2 regions of the Aminobacter sp. MET-1 genome follow, and region 1 is predicted to be linked to the other one. Evidence: predicted binding sites of a transcription regulator. Region 1 holds the regulator's gene; the other holds the start of a gene.
The links. The regulator LexA, encoded in region 1, represses DNA repair genes until DNA is damaged. The targets are predictions, from matches to a motif close to TGTTCNNNNTGTGTTCNG.

Region 1 (7,459 bases):
GCCAAGCGCCGCGAGGGCCGTTTCGGGCTGATCGCCGAGATCAAGAAGGCGAGCCCGTCCAAGGGCTTGATCCGCGCCGATTTCGATCCGCCGTCGCTGGCTCAAGCCTATGCCGGGGGCGGCGCCGCCTGCCTTTCTGTCCTGACCGACACGCCGTCGTTCCAGGGCGCCCCGGAATTCCTCACCGCGGCGCGCAAGGCCTGCGCCCTGCCCGCGCTGCGCAAGGACTTCATGTTCGAGCCCTACCAGGTCTACGAAGCCCGTGCCTGGGGCGCGGACGCCATCCTGATAATCATGGCGAGCCTGAGCGACGACGATGCCAGCCGCCTCGAGGACACCGCCTTCGAGCTCGGCATGGATGCCCTGATCGAGGTGCATGACGAGGAAGAGACCGAGCGTGCGCTGAAGCTTGAATCGCGGCTCCTCGGCGTCAACAACCGTAACCTCAGGACCTTCGAGGTGAGCCTCACCACGTCGGAGCGGCTGGCGCCGATGGTGCCGGCGGATCGCGTTCTGGTCGGCGAAAGCGGCATCTTCACCCATGACGATTGTCTGCGGCTGGAGAAGTCGGGCATCGGCAGCTTCCTCGTCGGCGAAAGCCTGATGCGTCAGTCCGACGTGGCGGCAGCGACCCGCTTGCTGCTCGAAGGCGCGCAGCAAGCGGCCGGAGCCTGACATGGCAGCGGCGCTCACCCATATCGGTGCCGCGGGCGAAGCCAACATGGTCGATGTCGGCGACAAGGCCGAAACGACCCGCACGGCGATCGCCGAAGGCATGATCGCCATGCGGCCCGAGACGCTTGATCTAATCCTCTCCGGCAACGCCAAGAAGGGCGACGTGCTGGGCACAGCGCGCATTGCCGGCATCATGGCGGCCAAGCGCACGCATGAGCTGATCCCGCTCTGCCATCCGATCCTGCTGACCAAGGTGACGGTTGAGATCGAGCCGGACGAGACCCTGCCCGGCCTGCGCGTGACCGCACTTGCGCGCGTCACCGGCAAGACCGGCGTCGAGATGGAGGCGCTGACGGCTGCCTCAGTTGCCTGCCTGACCATCTACGACATGGCCAAGGCGGCCGACCGCGGCATGGTGATTTCAGGCATCCGGCTGATCGAAAAGACCGGCGGCAAGTCGGGCGACTTCAAGGCGACAGAATAGATGGCACTGCTGCCGGTCACCGAGGCTCTCGAACGCCTGCTTGAAGGTGCCGCACCCACCGGCACGGATCGGGTTACCCTGCACGAGGCAGCCGACCGCGTTCTGGCGGCACCGCTGTACGCCTTGCGCACCCAGCCGCCTTTCGACGCCTCCGCCATGGACGGCTATGCTGTCAGGGCAGCAGACATCGCCACGCTTCCGGCGAAACTTTCAGTCATCGGCCAGGCCCCGGCGGGACGACAATTCACCGGGACCGTCAGTACGGGACAGGCAGTGCGCATCTTCACCGGAGCGCCGGTTCCCGCGGGGGCGGACACCGTGGTGATCCAGGAAAACGCGCGTGATCTCGGCAATGGTGCGGTCGAAGTGCTGGAACCGACAGATCCCGGCCGCAACATTCGCCTCAGCGGCCTCGATTTCAGCGAAGGCGACCTCATCCTCGACGCCGGCCGCCTGCTCGATCCGGCAGCCCTCTCGCTGATCGCCTCCGCCAATCACCCCGACGTCCAGGTGGTGCGCGCACCACTGGTCGCGATCATCGCCACCGGCGACGAGCTTCTGCTGCCGGGTAGCACGCCCGGCCCCGACCAGATCATCTCGTCCAACGCCTATGGCGTCGCTGCAATTGCCCGCTCGATCGGCGCTCGTGTGCTCGACCTCGGCATAGCCGCCGACAGCACGGACGCCATCTCGGGGTTGGTCCAGAAAGCACTCGACGCCAAGGCCGATGTCATCGTCACACTGGGCGGTGCGTCCGTCGGCGACCACGACCTAGTGCATCGCGTGTTAACCGGCCTCGGCATGGATCTTTCGTTCTGGAAGATCGCCATGCGCCCCGGCAAACCGCTGATGTTTGGTCGCCTCGGCGCGACGCGCTGCGTCGGCCTGCCCGGCAATCCGGTCGCGAGCCTCATCTGCTCGCACATCTTCCTGAAGCCGCTGCTGGCAAAATTGGGCGGACGCTCTCACGTCGCCGACATCAGGGACGGTGTGCTCGATACGCCGATGCCGGCCAACGATCTGCGTCAGGATTTTGTCCGCGCTGTCGCACGCCAGACCCTTGATGGGCTCGTCGTCACGCCGTTTACGGTGCAGGATTCGTCCATGCTCCGGACGCTGGCCGACGCCAATTGCGCTGTTATCCGCGGCCCCTTTGCGGAACCGGCCGAATCCGGCAGTGCCTGCCGCGTGCTGATGCTGCGCTGAACAATCCCGCCGATAACCTTCACGAAATTTAAACAGTTGCGGAACACAACTGGAACAGATAGTGTTTGTTCCGGGTTTGTTTTTCTCGCGATTCCTTGGGGGCGGCGATGCTGACGCGCAAACAACATGAGCTTCTGCTGTTCATCCATGAGCGGTTGAAGGAGGCGGGCATCCCTCCATCCTTCGATGAAATGAAGGAAGCGCTCGACCTCGCCTCCAAGTCCGGCATCCATCGCCTGATCACCGCACTCGAGGAACGCGGCTTCATCCGCCGCCTGCCCAACAGGGCACGAGCGCTCGAAGTGCTGCGCCTGCCCGACTCGATTGCGCCCGGTCTCAACGCTGCCAGGAAGTTCTCGCCAAGCGTCATCGAAGGGTCGCTTGGCCGCAAGCCCGAGCCGTCGCGCCCGGCCGCTGCAAGCAACGACGACGATGCCGTGTCCGCCATTGCCATTCCAGTCATGGGACGGATCGCTGCGGGTGTGCCGATCGACGCGATCCAGCACCGGACACACACCATTTCGGTGCCGCCAGACATGATCATGGGCGGCGAGCACTATGCGCTTGAGGTCAAAGGCGACTCGATGATCGAGGCCGGCATTTTCGACGGCGACACTGTCATCATCCGGAATGCCAGTACCGCGAGCCCCGGCGAGATCGTCGTGGCCCTCGTCGACGACGAGGAGGCGACGCTGAAACGTTTCCGCCGCAAGGGCGCCTCGATCGCTCTGGAGGCAGCCAATCCCGCCTATGAGACCCGCATCTTCGGGCCAGACAGGGTCAAGGTGCAGGGCAAGCTCGTCGGGCTGATCCGCCGCTACTAGGGCAACTCCCAGAAGACGAAGCGTTTTCCGTCTCAAGTTGTGTAAGAGCAAAGACATTGAGCGTGGCCGCAATCCGAGGAGAGCGGAAATGGCGATGGTAGTCTTGAGATGCTTCGAGGCCGTATAGACCGCAGTTTCGAGCTTGCCGCATATGGCACGCTTGCCTGCGGTGGGCTATTCGGTCGTCGCGTTGTCTGGCTGTTTTCTCACCGCCTCTTGGCGATTGGGTGCAAGTCCCCTCGCCTCGCGGGAAAATTGGCGGTGCGCATGCCATGGCCGGTAGGGCTCGGTGATGGCATATTCGACCGATAGCACCGACGCGCCGCCCGCCACGACTGGCGTCAGATAGACCGCGGCGCTGCCCAGACGCGCCAGATCGCGCTTGGTCACTACGGTTGCGACCTGCCCGCCACAGACATCTCCAGCAGTCGCATCGTCGATGACGACGAGTGCAGCCGTTCGGCAGACTTGCCACGCCGCAGCAGCATTGGACGCGTGGACAACCGTCGCGCCGGATTGATGTCGAAGCGTGCACAAACCCGCGGAGCAGTGGAAGGCACTTGCGCCGGCGACGGTTTTGACGGCGTCCTCAGCTGGCGCAAGGCCTTTGGCCCGACCATTCGCAGGAAGGCTCTGCGGCGCGGCCCCAAAGCGTGGGCCATCGGCAGCCGGAGCTGCGGTCCCTCTGGTCTTCTCTGCATCCTGCGACGGCTTGCTAAGCTCTTCCACCGCCAACGCCCGCATCCAGTTGTCTGACGTGAACTGGTTTGGCCTTGGCCTGTTGACCGCGAGCTTGCCATCGTCGGTGGCGACGCCGACGAGGCGTCCATCTTCGGCCACGAGCACATCCGGCGACGGCGCGACGCCGATGACGAGCACGCCGGCCACGACGAATGGCACTGCGGCAAGGCGCAGCCAGGTCGTCGCCGTCGCAGCGACGACAAGGGCTATTGTCACCAGCACGACCGACCAGGTCGATACCAGCCCGACGGCGTCCAGCGGCGAGCGGTCGGAAATCCATTCGGCCATGGCGATCATGACGCGCAAACCGGCGCCCATGACATCGAGGAACGGCCCATCCAGTCCGAAGGGCATGGCTAGGCTGGCGAACACCGCGAACGGCATCACCAGCACCGATACGACAGGCATGACCGCCAGATTGGCGACGAGGCTGAGCGGCGACACACGCTGGAAATGCCAGGCGCCGAACACTGCCGTGGCGACACCGGCGATGATGGAGGTAGCGACAAGGCCGACTGTGGCGTTGCGCCCCCAGTGCCAGGCACGCGACCACAATGTCATCTCGCCAACAGGCTGTGCCTGCTCCTCACGGCGCTCGGACCACCAGCCATAGGCCCCGACGAGTGCTGCGGTGGCGGCAAACGACATCTGGAAGCTCGGACCGACCACCTCATGCGGCGACACCAGAATGACGATGATGGCGGAAATGGCGAGATTGCGCATCGTCAGCGCAGCACGATCAAACAGCACCGCAGTCAACATCACGGCCAGCATGACGAAGCTGCGCTGGGCCGCCACCTCTCCGCCCGAGATGAACAGATAGGCGGCAATGCCGACCAGGGCGACGACGGCGGCGTATTTCTTGACGGGATGCCGCGATGCGAAATCCGGGAAGGCGGCAAAGCCAAGACGCATAAGGAACATCACCGTGCCGGCAACCATCGCCATATGCAGGCCGGAGATCGAGATGATGTGATAGAGCCCTGTTCGGCGGAGAGCCTCATTGACATCTTCGGGGATGCCGCCACGCACGCCGACCACAAGTGCTGCCGCGATCTCGCCTTCGGCACCGCCAATACGCTGGCGGATGCGCTCAGCAACTCGGTCACGGGCATTCGCCACCCAGGCCAACATACTTTGAGTTGGCGTCTGCTCTGTCGTCGAGGCCGCCAGATCTGGCCCCTTCATGAAGAACCCGCTTGCGCCGATGCCGTCGAAATAGCTCTCGAAGGAAAAGTCGTAGCTGCCGGGGCGCACCGGCCCCGATGGCGGCATGAGCCTGGCGTAGCCCTGCACCGTCGAGCCGGCGACCAGACCTTCAGGCGCTTGGCGGGCGACGAGCCTTACCCTATCGGGGGCAAAACGCAGCCTGGGTCTCGCGGTCGTAGCCACATCGATGGTAAGGCGCAGACGCCCCTTGTCGAGATGGTCGATGTCCACCACCCTCCCGCTCAGGGTGGTCGAAACCTCGGCGCCGAGCATCTTTGTAGCCATCCTCATGGTTTCAACCTTGGCGGCGACCAGGCCGAGCGCCATGCAGGCCCAGGCCGCTAGTCCGAGATGGACGATCCTGCGCGACCGGGCCAGCACGCAAAGCGCAAGCATGAGCCCGAACGCCGCCACGAGAGGCAGCAGCTCGGGCTCATTGCGCAGGTTGAAATAGATCAACGCGCCCAGGGCGAGGAAGACCGGGACCAGCATGAATGCCGCACCGCGTTCGAGCTCGGCCTCGACGGCAAGCTGAACCCGAGCGGTTCGCAGCCTCCTGGCCAGATCCGATCCAGCCAGCCACAGACGATCCGAGACGTCCCCGAAGAGGGTTGGGGCCGTGGCTTCCGCGGCATTGCCGGGCGCGTCGGGCAGTCGTTCGGGCGCTGGGATCAAAGTCGGAAGCGCAGCCGGACGGTTCAGCAAGTCGCGCTCGCTGACCTCCACCGCCGGACTTTCTCCGGCCTGCCCCTCCCGCACCCGGTCGCCCATCGGGCCTGCCTCTTGCGCCCCTGACCTTCTATGCTACATCAACGCCACCGAAACACCATGCGCCGCCGGTCCTCCGGCCGGGCGACGCCATGCTTCCTTGGAATCTGCTATGTCCGTCGTCACCCGCTTCGCCCCCTCGCCCACCGGCTATCTGCATATCGGTGGTGCGCGTACCGCCCTGTTCAACTGGCTCTATGCCCACCACACCGGCGGCAAGATGCTGCTGCGCATCGAGGATACCGACCGCGAACGCTCGACCGATGCTGCAACCGCCGCGATCCTCGAGGGCCTGACCTGGCTGGGACTCACCTGGGAAGGTGCGCCCATCTCGCAGTTCGAGCGCGCCCCGCGCCACCGCGAAGTGGCCGAGGAACTCGTTCGCATGGGCAAGGCCTATTATTGCTACACCACGCCGACCGAGCTCGACGAGATGCGTGAAAAGGCCCGCGCCGAAGGCCGCCCGCCGCGCTATGACGGACGCTGGCGCGACCGCGATGCTTCCGAGGCGCCTGAAGGCGTGAAACCGGTCATCCGCATCAAGGCGCCGCAGGAAGGCGAGACGCTGGTGCGCGACCGCGTGCAGGGTGACGTTCGCTTCCCCAACAAGGATCTCGACGATTTCATCATTCTGCGTTCGGACGGCGTGCCGACCTACATGCATGCGGTCGTCGTCGACGACCATGACATGGGCGTGACCCACATCATCCGCGGGGACGATCACCTTACCAATGCCGCGCGCCAGACCGTCATCTATGACGCCATGGGCTGGGACGTGCCTGTGATGTCGCACATTCCGCTGATCCATGGCGCCGACGGCGCCAAGCTGTCCAAGCGTCACGGCGCGCTCGGTGTCGATGCCTATCGCGGCATGGGCTACCTGCCCGAGGCGCTGCTCAACTATCTCGCCCGTCTCGGCTGGAGCCACGGCGACGACGAGGTGATGAGCATTGAAAACATGATCGCCTGGTTCGAGATCGAGGACGTCAACAAGGGTGCTGCCCGCTTCGACTTCGCCAAGCTGGAAGCGCTGAACGGCGTCCATATGCGCCAGATGGACGACGCCAAGCTGCTCGACATCTTCGTGGCCACTCTGCCCTATCTGCCCAACGGCGCGACCGTGGCCGACGGACTCAACGACAAGACGAAAGCGCAGCTGCTCGCGGCGATGCCCGGCCTGAAGGAGCGCGCAAAGACACTCATCGAGCTCGCCGATGGCGCAGCCTTCCTGTTTGCTCAGCGTCCGCTGCCGCTCGACGAGAAGGCAGCGACCCTGCTCAACGACGCGGCAAAGGCCATCCTCAAAGGTGTGCATGGGGCACTCAGCTCCGTCGACTCAGGCTGGAGTGCAGCTTCCGCCGAAGCTGCCGTCCGCGAGTTCGCAACACGCGAAAATGTGAAGCTGGGCGCCGTGGCACAGCCGTTGCGTGCCGCCCTGACGGGTAAGAGCACCTCTCCTGGGGTGTTCGATGTTCTGGAGGTTCTGGGGCGCGACGAAAGTCTGAGCCGCATTTCCGATCAAATCGATTAGGTCAGCAGTGCTTTCCTAGTT
Region 2 (7,459 bases), on a different contig from region 1:
ACACGGAGAGTTCGGAATGACCACGCAGACTTTGCCGATCGACCTCTATTATTGGCCGACGCCCAACGGCTGGAAGATTTCGATCATGCTGGAGGAACTTGGCGTTCCCTACACGATCAAATACGTCAACATCGGCAAGGGCGAGCAGTTCGAGCCGTCATTCCTGAAGATCGCGCCCAACAACCGTATGCCGGCGATCGTCGATCCGGAAGGTCCGGCCGTCGACGGCAAGGCAGCGCCCATCTCCATCTTCGAGTCAGGGGCGATCCTGCAATATCTCGGCCGCAAGTTCGGCAAATTCTATCCGGCCGACGAGCGCACGCGTGTCGAGGTCGACCAGTGGCTGTTCTGGCAGGTCGGTGGCCTCGGCCCTATGGCCGGCCAGGCCCATCACTTCCGGCAATATGCGCCCGAAAAGATCGGCTATGCCGTCGACCGCTACACCAACGAGGTCAACCGCCTCTACGGTGTGATGAACAAGCGCCTCGCCGATCGCGAATTCCTGGCTGGCGATTATTCGATTGCCGACATGGCAGCGCTTGGCTGGGTGAAGCCGTACAAGAACCAGGGCCAGGACATCGAGGACTTCCCGCACCTCAAGCGCTGGTTTGAAACGCTGCTGGCCCGTCCGGCCGTTGTCCGCGGCATCGCCGTGGGTGAAGACCACCGCCGCAATCTCGCCGACGACAAGGAAGCCCAGAAGGTGCTGTTCGGTCAGCGAGCGAGGGCGTGAAAACAGCGAATAGGGAGTAGTGGGTGGCGAACAGGGAACACGTGGCGTCGAAGCCCTCGGTCTTCCCCTCTATTCGCTACTCACTACTCCCTATTCGATCTTACAGCTTCGTCCAGTTCTGGCTCTTGCAGATGAGGCCGCCGAGCACGCAGCCCTTCATCTTCAGGTTCGAGCCGGCCACCGAGGCCTTGCCGGTATAGGTCTTGTCATTGGCGGGGTCGGTGATCTTGCCCGAATAGGCATTGCCGCCGTCCGCGTTGAAGGTGCCGATCTGCTTGCCGGCGTGCTTGCCGTCTTTCAGCGTGATGCAGAAGCCGCTGCCGCACGTTGCGATCGCGGCCGTCGAGCCGGCTTCCGTCTTCCAGTTGCCTTCGATCGGATCGGCATAGGCCGCGCCCGCCAGCATCAGGGTAGCCGCAACGGCCATGCTCATCTTGCGAAACATTGAAGTCCTCCCGGTTGGTGTCACAGGCGTCTCCCCCGCGTGACGTTTACGCAAACGTAAGCGTAATGCAGCCTTCGCCAAAACAAAAGCGGTGTCGCTGGGGAAGTTGCCGGCTTTTTTCTGGCCCGAAAAAGTCCCTTTCGCCGCCGAAAGTTCATCTCCCACCATCAGCGGATGTCGGGCGTGGTTATCAAAGACTTAGCCGCAGACAGGCGAATTTTCATCGCATTTTCTTCAAATCCCAGGCAGCCCAAGGCTTCCTATCCTTAACGAAATCCAAGCTTTACCCTTTGTTTTGACTTTGTTTTCTTCGGGTTAAGCAAGCCATTTAACGGCAGATTCAAGGCTCCCCGGCATCTTCGGAAGCATCGAAGGGCGGCTCCTGGTGACCCAGGCAGGCCCGCTCCAGGAGACGGACAGGGGACAAGAAAATGGCACGTTTCGAAATCTTTGAAGCCGGCTTTGGCGCGATGGGCACCACCGCTCAGGCTGATATTCTGCTGGAATTGGGCATGATGTATGCCACCGGCCGCGACTGCGACATCGACGTGGTTGCCGCCCACAAGTGGTTCAACATCGCCGCCATCAAGGGCTCGGCCCGCGCTGCTGAACTGCGCTCGGAGCTGTCGGTCACGATGTCCAAGACCGACATCGTCAAGGCGCTGCGCGAAGCGCGCGAATGGATGACGATGCACTAGTGCATGCCCCGAAAATCGCTTGGATTTTCGGAACGGATCATGCACCAGCAAGACAAGATTTCTTCGGGGGAAGAACGGGGACGCCGGGATGGCAGCCCCCAACAACAGAAGCGCGACGGCTTGAAGGACGGGCAAGGCGCGCCAGGGACATGATCTCCAGCATGTCCCCACCAATTGGACAGAGCAGTTAGACAGGGCAGGCGAACTTCCGACGGGCCGAAGATGCTCGCGGGAACTCTCCACGAAAAAAGCCGCGACCGATCGAGACAAGATCGGCGCGGCTTTTTCGTTGTTGCTGAAACATGCTATCGTTTGCTTTGCAAAATCAGCAAAAATGGGGGGTGGCATGCGCAGGACTTTGCTTCGCAGTTCGACTACGCTCATACTCTTGCTTGCAGCCGATATGTCCTGGGCCCAGGACTACTATGGCAAGTTCATCGATCTTCCGATCGGGCTGGAAAACCGGACGGATGCCTCGCCAAAGCCGTTCAGGACCACCAAGGCTGTCAACTTCGATGACCCGAACGGACTTCGCTGGACCGTGCCGGCGGGAAGCTACACCGATGGCGCGACCATTCCCTGGCTGTTCGAGCTGATCGTCGGCGACAACTATGACGGTCCGTATTTCCCGGCGTCGATCGTCCATGACTATTATTGCTGCACCCAAACGCGCACCGCACACGACACGCACCGCAATTTCTATTACGCGATGCTGGCCAACAACACGCCGTCCTGGCAGGCGTGGCTCATGTATTCGGCCGTCAGGCTCGGCGGTCCAGACTGGTCGTTGACGCAGCAGTCGCTCGCCAACGACGGCACCAACTGTTTCGACGAGCTCGGCTCGCTTCTGCCATCGACGGACGCCGGTCCGAAGCCCGCCGCCGCGCCTGCTCCCCAGATGTCTTCCCCGTCCCGAAAATTCGACATCTTCATCAGGGCGGCGGCCCTGGCGCAGGACCAGCGCGACACATTCCTCGTCAGCAAGCTGATGGCGATCGCCAAGACGCTGCAGGATACCGACGGCAAGGTTATCGACCTGACGGCGACGGGCGAGATCCCGGCAACCTTCGAAGGCGTCGAGCAGCTCAAGGCCATGGTCGACGGGGCGACGACCTTCGCCGGCTACAGCCCGACCGAGGCCCGCACCAACTTCACCGATTTCGGCCTGCTGGTGCCGATCGAAGGCAACTCCCAGCAGGTCGTGGCCAGCGTCAAGGCGGAGGGCGGGCTGGTCAAGACCACAGGCGGCTGGAAGGCTGTCGAGCTCAGCAACATCGGCATCGCCCAGGAGACCCTGCCGAAGATGCTGCCGGACACCTATCTGGTGGAGGCGTCCCAGATGAACGGCCTGAAAGGCACCGGGATCGAGTGGGCTGCCACCAGGACCGTGGCCGAGCGGGATCAGTGGAACAAGGTCATCGAGGCCGACCGCAGCTACCAGAACTGGCTGACTTCGCCCAACGTCCTCAGGCCGCAGGGTGGCTGACGCCAGACGTTGCCATTCCGCCAGTTACGTGATTGTCTCCGTACATGTGTGTCGATACAGGCACAATGGCTTGCTGCCCATGCTCCAAGAGGGGCACTGGCGCAGGCGAAAAGCATTGGATATCTGGGCTAGCGGCGCGATTCCTGACGTCAGGCGCGTCCACAGGGAGGGAATATGCATCTGAAACGTACTGTTGGCGCGTTGCTCGCGCTGTCGCTGAGCGCCGGTGTGGCCTTCGCCGAGGACATCACCTTTGCCGTCGTCGGTCCGATGACCGGCCAGCTCGCCAATATCGGCGACCAGTTCAAGCAGGGTGCCGAGGCTGCCGCTAAGGCCATCAATGAGAAGGGCGGCGTTCTTGGCCGCCAGATCAAGCTGTCGATCGAAGACGACGTCTGCGATCCCAAGCAGGCCGTTTCGGTCGCCAACCGCATCGTTGCCAACGGCATCAAGTTCGTCGATGGCCACGCCTGCTCGGGCTCGAGCATTCCGGCCTCGGCTGTCTACGCCGAGAGCGGCGCGCTGATGATGAGCCCGGCCTCGTCCAATCCGGTCATGACCGATGATGCCGCCGCCAAGGGTTGGCCGACGATCATGCGCCTCTACACCCGTGACGACGCCCAGGGCGCCTTCATCGGCCCGTGGATCGCCAAGAAGTATGCCGGCAAGAACGTCGTCATCCTTCATGACAAGAGCGCCTACGGCCAGGGCGTGGCCGATGCCGTCCGCAAGACGATGAACGAAAACGGCCTCAAGGAAATCCTCTATGAAGGCCTGAACGCCGGCGAAAAGGACTATTCGGCGCTCGTCACCAAGCTCAAGGAACTCAAGGCCGACGTCGTCTATTTCGGCGGCTACCACCCCGAAGCTGGCCTGATGCTGCGCCAGTCGGCCGAGCAGAACTTCAAATATCAGCTGATCATGCCCGACTCGATCGCGTCGCCCGAATTCTGGCAGATCGCCGGTCCTGCCGGCGAGGGCACGATGTTCGTGTTCCCGTCCGACCCGCAGGCCAAGCCTGAGGCCAAGGAAGCGGTCGAGAAGATCAAGGCCGGCGGCTTCGTGCCGGAAGGCTTCACGCTCTTCTCCTACGCCGTCGTCCAGGCCTTCGCCCAGGGCATCGAGCGCGCCGGCACCGACGACCCGATGAAGGTCGCCGAAGTCCTCAAGAACGGCGAGCCGATCCATACTGTTGTCGGCGATGTCGTCTTTGACGAAAAGGGCGATCTCAAGAACGCCAGCTACGACATCAACCAGTGGCACGACGGCAAGTACGCGCCGATCGCGCAGTAAGCTTTTTCTGCAAAAGCTGGATTTGTTGCAATGGCCGGGCTCGTCCCGGCCATTGTCGTTTTGGGTGGGCTGGAGCACAATGCCGGAAACGCGCTTCTAGGCAGGGTTGCGGCCGTTCGGCTGGTGCGGGGGCGTGTTTGCCATCAAGGGAGTATCCGAACATGAGTCTTCGTATCAACGACACCGCCCCGGATTTTAAGGCCGACACCACTGACGGGCCGATCAGCTTCCACGACTGGATCGGCGACGGCTACGCGGTCCTGTTCTCCCATCCGAAGGATTTCACGCCGGTTTGCACCACCGAACTCGGCTACATGGCCGGGCTCAAGGCCGACTTCGCCAAGCGCAACGCCAAGATGATCGGCATCTCGGTCGATCCGGTCGAGAACCATCACAAATGGAAGGCCGATATCGAGAAGCTGTCGGGCAACAAGGTCGACTATCCGATGATCGGCGACCCGACGCTTGCCGTCGCCAAGCTCTACGACATGCTGCCGGCCAGCGCCGGCGACAGCTCCGAGGGCCGCACCCCTGCCGACAACGCCACCGTGCGATCGGTCTTCGTCATCGGCCCCGATAAGAAGATCAAGCTGACGCTGACCTACCCAATGTCCACCGGCCGCAACTTCGATGAGATCCTGCGCGCCCTGGACTCGATCCAGCTCACCGCCAAGTACCAGGTGGCGACGCCGGTACAGTGGAAACAGGGCGACGACGTCATCGTCACCGCCGCCGTGTCGGACGAGGACGCCATCAAGCGTTTCGGTTCGTTCGAGCGCGTGCTGCCCTACCTCAGGAGGACCAAGCAGCCGACGGCCTGAGCCACTTCAGCGCCTGTGATCGAAGGCCGCGCCACGCGCGGCCTTTTGCTTGTCTAGAGCAACTCCACGAAAAGTGCGCAGCGGTTTTCCGTCCGGAATTGCGCAAAAACAAAGAGATAGAGGGATTCCGCGATTTGAAGAAAAGCGGAAGCGCTCTAGCGTCAGCTCATGCCGACATAGCGGCCCGGACGGTGATTGATGGCGATGATCAGGTTCAGCACCGCAGCGCCCGCCACCGACAGCGCGACATTTGTCCAGTCGAGATAAAACAGCGAGACCACCAGGATGACGAGATCGACGCCGAGCTGGAAGTAGCCGGCGCGGATGCCGAAATTGTCCTGCAAATAGAGCGCCAGGATATTGAAGCCACCGAGCCCGGCGCGGTGACGAAACAGAACCAGCAGCCCCATGCCCATCAGGCCGCCGCCAGCAACCGCGGCATAGAGAGGGTTGATTTCGGCGATGCTGATCCAGTCGGGCGTCAGCCGCGACAGAACCGAAATCAGCGCCACAGCGGCAAAGGTGCGCAGCGTGAACGGCCATCCCATGCGCTTCACCGCGAGATAGTAGAAGGGCAGGTTGATGACGAAGAACACCGTGCCGAAGCCGTAGCCCGTCACATACTGGATCAGCAGCGCAAGCCCTGCCGAACTGCCGGTTATCAGCCCCGCATGGGTGTAGAGCACCAACCCCAGCGCCACCAGCATGGTGCCGGTGAGCAGGGCCAGCACGTCCTCGTATTGGCGGTGCGGAAGGGCGTCACTTTTGTCGATATTGGTCACTGCGCTTGCCTGATGATGTCTGCTGCGTCGCAGCAATAAGGCACAGGCCCGAAAATCGGTACCGAATTCCGGGCCGGTCTGTCATGCGCAAGACGCAATGGTTGTCGGCTAGTCCTCGAAGCGCACCAGCACCGTGCCGTCGGTCACCTGCGCGCCCTCGGTGGCGATCTCCTGGATCACGCCGTCATGGGTAGCGGCGATGGTGTGCTCCATCTTCATCGCCTCCAGCACCAATAGCGGCTGGCCCTTGCTCACCTTGTCGCCCTTGGCAGCACGCACCAGCTTGACCAACCCGGGCATCGGCGCGCGCATGCTCGACGTGCCTTCGCCGATTTCGGCGGCGCGGGCGAAGGGATCGCTGATGGCGAAGTCAAAGGAGCGGCCGTTCTCGAACACGGTGACATGCCCCGGCCACACAGCCACGGTGGCACCAGCAGTGTCGTTGACACCGGCCTTGAGCACAAACCCGTCGCTGCCCTCTGATGTCACCTCGAAACGGCCGTCCGGCCGTGCCGCGACGTGGGCGACGATGTCGGTGCTGCCATAGGCAAGCGAAACGCGCCGCGACATCGGGTTGAAATGGGCATAGCCCGGCAGGCTGGCCCAAGGGTTGTTTTCCGCTTCCAGCGCCTTCGCCCCGCTTGCTGCAAGTGCTGCCAGCGCAACCGCCCGGCCGCTCGGCACCGCAGTCGTCGTCAGCGCCTCCTGCTTGCGGCCAATCAGGCCGGTGTCGACATCGCCGGAGGCAAAGTCCGCATCGGTGGCGAGTGCCGCGAGGAACGTGGCGTTGGTCACGCAGCCCGCTACCTCCGTCCGCTGCACCGCTTGAGCAAGTGCTGCCAGCGCCGTTGCGCGGTCAGGTCCATGCGTCACCAGCTTGGCGATCATCGGGTCGTAGTAGGGCGGGATGGCATCGCCTTGGCGCACGCCGGTTTCAACCCGCAATGCGGTTCCGGGCGCCGCCTCCGTCGGGAAGCTGAGATGGTGCAGCGTGCCGATCGCCGGCAGGAACCCCTTGGCCGGATCCTCGGCATACAGCCGCGCCTCGAAGGCGTGGCCGGAGAGCGTGATGTCATCCTGCGTTGCAGGCAGCACTTCGCCGGAAGCGACGCGCAGCTGCCATTCAACGAGATCGACGCCGGTCACCATCTCGGTCACCGGATGCTCGACCTGTAGGCGCGTGTTCATCTCCATGAACCAG

Region 2: the regulator LexA is predicted to act here: its motif matches at 1,470-1,487, upstream of NDO48_RS11245 (sel1 repeat family protein).

Annotation. Positions count from the first base shown of each region.
Region 1 is NZ_JAMSHL010000005.1:328,333-335,791, reverse strand. Features, by position in the region: gene trpC (indole-3-glycerol phosphate synthase TrpC) at 1-675, shown strand, start outside; gene moaC (cyclic pyranopterin monophosphate synthase MoaC) at 677-1,159, shown strand; gene glp (gephyrin-like molybdotransferase Glp) at 1,160-2,365, shown strand; gene lexA (transcriptional repressor LexA) at 2,473-3,189, shown strand; gene NDO48_RS10290 (ComEC/Rec2 family competence protein) at 3,364-5,910, opposite strand; gene gltX (glutamate--tRNA ligase) at 6,020-7,438, shown strand.
Region 2 is NZ_JAMSHL010000006.1:157,954-165,412, reverse strand. Features, by position in the region: gene NDO48_RS11255 (glutathione S-transferase family protein) at 17-733, shown strand; gene NDO48_RS11250 (DUF2147 domain-containing protein) at 834-1,178, opposite strand; gene NDO48_RS11245 (sel1 repeat family protein) at 1,610-1,876, shown strand; gene NDO48_RS11240 (DUF1353 domain-containing protein) at 2,280-3,362, shown strand; gene NDO48_RS11235 (ABC transporter substrate-binding protein) at 3,537-4,655, shown strand; gene NDO48_RS11230 (peroxiredoxin) at 4,817-5,476, shown strand; gene NDO48_RS11225 (YitT family protein) at 5,638-6,258, opposite strand; gene NDO48_RS11220 (acetyl-CoA carboxylase biotin carboxylase subunit) at 6,367-7,459, opposite strand, start outside.